Regions from separate parts of the Streptomyces sp. NPDC056347 genome, predicted to be linked through region 2. Evidence: riboswitches for the same ligand, from Rfam matches in the RefSeq annotation. Region 2 holds a riboswitch; the other holds the start of a gene.
The links. A riboswitch is a leader RNA that binds a small molecule or an ion and turns the genes downstream of it on or off. The one in region 2 is predicted to bind S-adenosylmethionine.
Positions count from the first base shown of each region.

Region 1: it holds a riboswitch for S-adenosylmethionine, as region 2 does, so the genes downstream of both, thrC (threonine synthase) here and ACFCV8_RS29635 (aminotransferase class V-fold PLP-dependent enzyme) in region 2, are expected to answer to the same signal.

Region 1 is NZ_JBHJQP010000199.1:7,712-11,953, forward strand. It holds gene ACFCV8_RS31425 (trehalose-6-phosphate synthase) at 1-918, opposite strand, end outside; gene ACFCV8_RS31430 (glucosyl-3-phosphoglycerate synthase) at 963-1,919, opposite strand; SAM riboswitch class I at 2,073-2,199, shown strand; gene thrC (threonine synthase) at 2,217-3,539, shown strand; gene ACFCV8_RS31440 (MoaD/ThiS family protein) at 3,569-3,847, shown strand.
Region 2 is NZ_JBHJQP010000171.1:12,708-16,949, forward strand. It holds gene ACFCV8_RS29625 (cytochrome bc complex cytochrome b subunit) at 1-1,271, shown strand, start outside; gene trpD (anthranilate phosphoribosyltransferase) at 1,395-2,459, shown strand; SAM riboswitch class IV at 2,544-2,661, shown strand; gene ACFCV8_RS29635 (aminotransferase class V-fold PLP-dependent enzyme) at 2,838-4,214, shown strand.

The sequences.
Region 1 (4,242 bases), on a different contig from region 2:
CACGATGTTCTTGGACAGTTCCGTTCGGTCCACCCGCACGATCGTCCTCCGGCCGGGGCCGATCTGCTCGCGCAACGCCGCCATCCGCTCGTCCACGTCCGCCTCATGGGCCCGGCGACGCAGGAAGTCCCCGTCCGCGCCGAGCCCGTGCACCCCGATCCGGGTGTCCCCGGTGCCGCCCAGGACCCGCTCGCAGCAGCCGGTGAAGGCGTCCGCCCAGCGCCGGGTCAGGAACGCCGCCCGGTCCGCGCCCAGGATGCCGCGGAGCAGCTGCTCGGCGATGTCGTCGGGGAGCAGCCGGAAGTAGTCGGCCGGCGCCCACGGGGTGTGCGAGAAGTGGCCGATGCGCAGATCCGGCCGCAGCGCGCGGAGCATGCCCGGCACCAGCGCCAGGTGGTAGTCCTGCACCAGCACCGCGGCGCCCGGCCCGGCCTCCTCGGCGAGCGCCTCGGCGAAGGCCCGGTTGTACCGCTCGAACGACGCCCACCGGTGCCGGAACTCCGCGTCGAACACCGGCTCCAGCGGCGTCTGGTACAGCAGGTGGTGGACGAACCAGAGCACCGAGTTCGCGATGCCGTTGTACGCGTCGGCGTACGTGCCCGCGTCGATGTCGAGCATCCGTACGCCCGGCTCGCCCACCCCGCGCCGGACCGCCTCCCGGTCCCCGTCGCCCAGCGCCGCGCACACCCACAGCTTGTCGTCCACGGCGCTCAGCCCGGAGACCAGGCCGCCGCCGCCCCGTCTCGCGGTGAGCGAGCCGTCGTCCTCCCGGGTGTACGAGACCGGGCCGCGGTTGGACGCGACGAGGACCCGGGCGCCGGGCGAACCGTCGCCGGGCCTGGCGCCGTCGGGCCTGGCGCCGTCGGACCGGGGGCCGTCGGACCGGCCGGTGGGGCGGGAATCGCGCGCGGAGACCATGTTGCGGAATCTAGCCCGATCGCGAACCGCCCAAACGTGCGAAATCAGGCCGCGCGGCGCGCCACGTACTCCTCGATCCCGCACATCGGCGGCCGCTCCTCGGTGTCCACGGCATGGGTCCGGGGCACGAACCCGTTCGCCCCGCGCTCGAACTGGGTGAGCGCCGGGCGCACCAGGTGCCCCCGGGACAGCCGGAGCTGGGCCGTGCGGTAGATGGCCGCCGCCATCCGGCCGAGCGCCTGCCCGTCCTGGTGCCGGTGCTTGCGCACCCCCACGTCGACCTGGGCCAGCGCGTCCAGCCCCACCGTGTGCAGCGCGTCGACCAGGAGCCCCAGCTCCACGCCGTAACCGACCGGGAACGGCAGCCGTTCGAGCAGCGAGCGGCGCACGGCGTACTCACCGCCCAGCGGCTGTACGAAACCGGCCAGCCGGGGCCAGTGCAGATTGAGCAGCGGCCGTGCCACCAGCTCGGTCACCCGGCCGCCCTGCCCCGCGGTGTCGCCGAAGGGGCGGTCGTACATCGCCTTGACGAACTGCACGTCCGGATCGGTCAGCAGCGGGCCGACGATGCCGGAGACGAAGTCCGCCGAGAAGTCCTTCAGGTCGGCGTCCACGAAGCACACGATGTCCCCGCCGGTCACCAGGAGCGACCGCCACAGCACCTCGCCCTTGCCGGGCACGGCCGGTATCCGCGGCAGTATCGCGTCACGGTGCACCACCCGGGCACCGGCCTCCCGGGCCACCCGGGCGGTGGCGTCCGTGGAACCGGAATCGATCACCACCAGCTCGTCGACCAGCCGGACCTTCTCCATCAGCTCGCGCCGGATCGTCGCGACGATCTCGCCGACCGTCGCCTCCTCGTTCAGCGCGGGCAGTACGACGCTGACGCTTCCGCGCCCCGCCTCCCCGGCCGCGGCACGGGCGGCCAGGAGGCGGTCCAGCGGGCGGTCGGCGGCCGACCAGGAACGCCTGGTCAGCCAGCGCTCGACCTCTTCCAGCACGGTCGATACTCCCTGTATGTGATCCATCTCGCGGTTCGGACGACTATCTCAACGGTCCGCTGCTTCGGTTACAGTCTTGAACAACGCGGACGGCCATCGCATGCCGGGGTCAGTCCGCCGACAAATGCCCGGATCGAAGATCCGGTGCCACAGCGCTCATCCAGAGGGACTGAGGGAACGGCCCGTTGAAGTCCCGGCAACCCCCCCACCGACCGTGCGGTCCGGTGAGGAAGGTGCCAATTCCGTCTCGTGGCGAAACGCGCCACGGGGAAGATGAGGAGAAAGGGCCTCGCCATCATGGCTGCGCAGACCGCTGCAGTAAGCATCGACGCTTCCGTCGGCACCACCGAAACCGCCCCGACCGTCGACCTCGGGCCCGCCTCCGGGCTTTCCTGCCGCGAGTGCGGCGAGCGTTTCGAGCTCGGTCCCATTTTCGCCTGTGCCTCCTGTTTCGGCCCGCTCGAAGTCGCGTACGAACTGCCGAGCGGATCCCCCGAGGAGCTGCGGAAGCGCATCGAGGCCGGTCCGGCCAACATCTGGCGCTACGCCCCGCTGCTGCCGGTTCCCGCCGACGTCGCCGAGAAGCCGAACCTGAACCCCGGCTGGACCAAGCTGGTCCAGGCCGACAACCTCGCCCGTGAGCTGGGTGTCGAGCCGGGCAAGCTGTTCGTCAAGGACGACTCCGGCAACCCCACGCACTCCTTCAAGGACCGCGTCGTCGCCCAGGCCATCGAGGCCGCCCGCGCCTTCGGCTTCACCACCCTGTCCTGCTCCTCCACCGGCAACCTCGCCGGTGCGGTGGGCGCCGCCGCCGCCCGCGCGGGCTTCCGCTCCTGCGTGTTCATCCCGCACGACCTGGAGCAGGGCAAGGTCGTCATGGCCGCGGTGTACGGCGGCGAACTGGTCGGCATCGAGGGCAACTACGACGACGTCAACCGCTTCTGCTCCGAACTGATCGGCGACCCGCTCGGCGAGGGCTGGGGCTTCGTCAACGTCAACCTGCGCCCGTACTACGGCGAGGGCTCCAAGACCCTGGCGTACGAGATCTGCGAGCAGCTCGGCTGGCGGCTTCCGGACCAGCTGGTCATCCCGATCGCCTCCGGCTCGCAGTTCACCAAGATCGACAAGGGGCTCCAGGAGCTGATCGGGCTGGGCCTGGTCGAGGACAAGCCGTACAAGCTCTTCGGCGCCCAGGCCGAGGGCTGCTCGCCGGTCTCGGTGGCGTACAAGGGCGGTCACGACGTCGTCCGGCCGCAGAAGCCGAACACGATCGCCAAGTCCCTCGCCATCGGCAACCCGGCCGACGGCCCGTACGTCCTGGACATCGCCCGCCGCACCGGCGGCGCGGTCGAGGACGTGGACGACGAGCAGGTGGTCGACGCGATCAAGCTGCTGGCCCGCACCGAGGGGATCTTCGCGGAGACGGCGGGCGGGGTGACGGTCGGCGTGACGAAGAAGCTCATCGAGGCCGGTCTGATCGACCCCGCGCTGACCACCGTCGTACTCAACACGGGTGACGGCCTCAAGACCCTCGACGCGGTGGCCGAGACCTCTCAGGCGACCGCGACGATCCGGCCCAGCCTGGAGGCGTTCCGCGCCGCCGGCCTCGCCACCCGCTGATCACCCGAGCCTCCAGGAAGGACACCACCATGAGCGTCAAGGTCCGTATCCCCACCATCCTCCGCACCTACACCGGCGGTCGGGCCGAGGTTCCGGCCGAGGGCACGACCCTCTCCCAGGTCATCGAGTCCCTGGAGCAGAACCACCCGGGCATCGCCGCCCGCGTCCTGGACGACCAGGGCAAACTGCGCCGCTTCGTGAACGTGTACGTCAACGACGACGACGTCCGTTTCGAGGACGGCCTGAACACCGTCACCCCGGACGGCGCCGGTATTTCGATCATCCCGGCCGTGGCCGGCGGCTGCTGACGCCTGTTCGCCCGGCGCGTAGCCGTCGTGTTGTGGAATTGCCCTCTCCGCCATTCAAGCGGAGGGGGCAATTCTGCATGGTTGAGCGGGGTAGAGTGGGGGAAGTCCCCCCAGCTGCTCGCGTGAACCGCGTATGAGAATGCGCCCGCTCACGACAAGAAGCAGCCAAAGTGCGTGTTCCCCTTGCGGCATAAGTCGCCTTTGCCCGGCCCGACTTGCCCGGGAATCCTCTGAATCGCGTATATCCGGGTGTTCGGCGATGCCCAGAATTCTCGTCCGATTGACCTGTTGCAGAGGGCAGTTGGGCAGATACATTCAGCCGCGGTCGACGCGTTCCGGCGCACACACCCTCTACCTGTCGGAGGGGGAGTTCTGACCCGGGTCCGCGAAGTGCG
Region 2 (4,242 bases):
TGATCTTCCTGGCCGGCATGTTCGTGCACATGATGCGCGTCTTCTTCACGGGTGCCTTCCGCAAGCCGCGTGAGATCAACTGGCTGTTCGGCTTCCTGCTGTTCGTGCTGGGCATGTTCACCGGCTTCACCGGTTACTCGCTCCCGGACGACCTGCTGTCCGGCACCGGTATCCGCTTCACCCAGGGCGCGATCCTGTCGATGCCGATCGTCGGCACGTACATCTCGATGTTCCTGTTCGGCGGAGAGTTCCCCGGCCACGACTTCGTCGCCCGGTTCTACTCGATCCACATCCTGCTGCTGCCGGGCATCATGCTCGGTCTGCTGGTGGCGCACCTGATCCTGGTCTTCTACCACAAGCACACGCAGTTCGCGGGTCCCGGCCGCAGCAACAAGAACGTCGTCGGCATGCCGCTGCTGCCGGTGTACATGGCGAAGGCCGGCGGGTTCTTCTTCCTGGTCTTCGGCATCATCGCGGTCATCGCGGCGATCGCCACGATCAACCCGGTGTGGAACATCGGCCCGTACCGTCCGGACCAGGTGTCCACCGGTGCCCAGCCCGACTGGTACATGGGCTTCGCCGAGGGTCTGATCCGTGTCATGCCGGGCTGGGAGATCAACCTCTGGGGCCACACGCTGGTCCTGGGTGTGTTCATCCCGCTGATGGCCTTCGGAGTGGTACTCGCGATCATCGCGGTCTACCCGTTCGTCGAGTCCTGGATCACCGGGGACAAGCGCGAGCACCACATCCTGGACCGCCCGCGCAACGCCCCGACCCGGACGGCCTTCGGTGTCGCCTGGATCACCGAGTACGTCATCGTCTTCATCGGCGGTGGCAACGACCTGTGGGCCACGCACTTCCACCTGTCGATCAACGCCATTTCCTGGTTCGTCCGAATCTTCATCTTCGTCGGCCCGGTCATCGCGTTCGTCGTCACCCGGCGGATCTGCCTCGGTCTCCAGCGCCGCGACAAGGAGAAGGTGCTGCACGGACGCGAGTCCGGCATCATCAAGCGCCTGCCGCACGGTGAGTTCGTCGAGATCCACGAGCCGCTCAGCCCCGAGAAGCTGCACACGCTCACCGCGCACGAGCAGTACAAGCCGCTCGAGCTCGGCCCGACGGTCGACGAGAACGGCGTCGAGCGCAAGGTCTCGGCCCTGCAGAAGCTGCGGGCCCGCCTCAGCAAGGGGCTGTACGGCGAGGACAACCAGATCGCCAAGCCCACCGCCGAGGAGTACAAGGAGATCACCAGCGGCCACGGTCACCACTGATCGCCTGAACTGATCGCCACGGTAGGAGCCCCGTCCATTCGATGGACGGGGCTCTTTGCCGTGCCCGGCGGTCGATAGGGTGGGGGCTGTTCCCTGTACCGGCTGTGGACCCTGGAGCGGACCATGAACGTTGTGACCCCGATCGGCGGCGACAGCGTGGCGGACCACTCCTGGCCCGGCGTGCTGAACCCCCTGCTGCGCGGCGAGGACCTCGGCACCGACGCCACCGCCTGGGCGATGGACCGCATCATGCGCGGCGAGGCGACCGATGTGCAGATCGCCGGGTTCGCGGTGGCGCTGCGGGCCAAGGGCGAGACCATCGACGAGGTCTCCGGCCTGGTCCAGGCGATGTACGAGCACGCCCACACCATCGAGGTGCCCGGCCGCACGGTCGACATCGTCGGCACCGGCGGCGACCTCGCCAAGACGGTCAACATCTCCACCATGTCCGCGATCGTCATCGCGGGCACCGGCGCCAAGGTCGTCAAGCACGGCAACCGCGCCTCGTCCTCGGCGTCCGGCTCCTCCGACGTGCTGGAGAAGCTCGGCGTCAACCTGGACCTCTCCGCGCGGCGGGTCGTCGAGGTCGCCGAGGAGGCGGGCATCACCTTCTGCTTCGCGGTGCGCTTCCACCCCGCCCTGCGCTACGTGGCCAGGGCCCGCAAGGAGCTCGGTACGCCGACCACGTTCAACATCCTCGGTCCGCTCACCAACCCGGCCCGGGTGCGCTCCCAGGCCGTCGGGGTGGCCGACCCGAAGATGGCGCCGATCGTCGCCGGGGTGCTGGCCGCGCGCGGCAACTCCGCGCTGGTCTTCCGCGGCGACGACGGGCTGGACGAGCTGACGACGACGGCGACCTCCCGGGTCTGGGTGGTGCGGGACGGGGCCGTCCGCGAGGAGGCCTTCGACCCGCGCGACGTCGGGCTGGAGCTGGTGCCCGTCGAGGCGCTGCGCGGCGCGGACGCCTCGTACAACGCGGACGTGGCCCGCCGGGTGCTGGCGGGCGAGCGGGGGCCGGTGCGCGATGCCGTGCTGCTCAACTCGGCAGCCGCGCTGGCGGCGCTGGAAGCGGCTGACGGCACGCTGAACGAGCAGATCGCGGCCCAGATGGCCCGGGCCGCCGAGTCCATCGACTCGGGCGCCGCGGCCCGGGTGCTGGAGCGCTGGGTGGCCGTCAGCAACGCCTGAGCCGACGGGCGCAGCAGCAGGGGCGCGGTCCGGATCGTGGACCGCGCCCTTGCGCGTCTTCGTACGTATGGCAAGATGCAGGCAGGTCATGAGTGACAGCGACTACGGCCCCGGCCCGCTGTCCGGCAACCCTCCGTCCGTGGCGGGGTGCCCCGGGTGAAGACCAGGCCGTAGGCAGCGAGGTCTGCGGCAAGCGCGGGCCCCTCGGCATCGGAGCATGCCAACCCCCGGGGTCCTGGTCCCTAGGGAGCCTCTTGTGAGCACGCGAATGCGATAGGGCCGTCGGCCCCTTCCGCACACCCTTCTCTCTTCTTTCCGCTGCGCTGCCGCGTACCCGCCGGCGCACGCGTTTCGCCTGCCTCTCCACGGGAGTTCGCCATGTCTGTCTTCACCGCTGCCGCCGACCAGTCGCTTTGTGCCCCTCTGTCGGTTCTGGGTGAGGATGTACGGGTTCCGCTGGTCACGGGCGGTGAGGTCACGTACGCCGCGCTCGACTACGCCGCCAGCGCCCCGGCGCTCCAGCGCGTCTGGGACGACGTCGCCGCGTACGCCCCGTACTACGGCAGCGTCCACCGCGGGGCCGGGTACCTCTCGCAGCTCTCCACCGACCTCTTCGAGAGCAGCCGCGCCACCGTCGCGGAGTTCCTCGGCTGCCGCCCCGACGACCAGGTGGTCTTCACCCGCTCCACCACCGACTCGCTGAACCTGCTGGCCGCGGTCGTTCCGGCCGACTGCCAGGTCTTCGTCTACGAGACCGAGCACCACGCCTCGCTGCTGCCGTGGCGCGACGCCCGGGTGACCTACCTGAACGCCCCGCGCACCCCTGCCCAGGCGGTCGAGACCCTGGAGCGGGCGCTCGCCGACCGCGACCCGCACGGCCCGGCGCTGGTCTGCGTCACCGGCGCCTCCAACGTCACCGGCGAGCTGTGGCCGGTGAAGGAGCTGGCCGCCGCCGCGCACGCGCACGGTGCCCGGATCGTGCTGGACGCCGCCCAGCTCGCCCCGCACCACCCCGTGGACATCGCCGGGCTGGACGTCGACTGGGTCGCCTTCTCCGGCCACAAGCTGTACGCGCCCTTCGGCTCGGGCGTCCTGGCCGGGCGCGCCGACTGGCTCCAGGAGGCCGAGCCCTACCTCGCGGGCGGCGGCGCCTCGCGCAAGGTCGCCCGCCGTGCCGACGGCGGCGTCGACGTCGAGTGGCACTCCACCGCGGCCCGCCACGAGGCCGGGTCGCCCAACGTCATCGGCGTGTACTCCATCGCCTCGGCCTGCAAGGCGCTCACCGAGGAGGGCTTCGACCGGCTGGTCGCCCGGGAGCAGCGCCTGGTGGAGGCCGTCCGGGCCGGGCTCGCCGAGGTCCCGCAGGTCAAGGTGTTGTCGCTGTTCGGCGACGACGCCCCGCGGGTCGGCGTGATCTCCTTCGTGGTGGAGGGCTGGAACAGCTCGCACTTCGCCGCCGCGCTCTCCGCCGAGTACGGCATCGGCGTCCGCGACGGCCTCTTCTGCGCCCACCCGCTGGTCCGCACCCTGCTGGGCAGCGACCCCCAGGAGGTCGGCGAGTGCGGCGCGCCCGAGGCCGGGCCGGGCGAGCGGTCGCTCAACGCCATCCGGGTGAGCTTCGGTGCCGGTACGCCCGAGGAGCACATCGAGCGCTTCGTCGGTGCGGTCAGGGAGCTGGTGAGCGAGGGCGCCCAGTGGAAGTACCGCACCGAGGGCGGCCGCTGTGTTCCGGACCGGGGCGTGGCACAGCTCTGAACAGACCTTCGGCGGGGGACGGGCACAC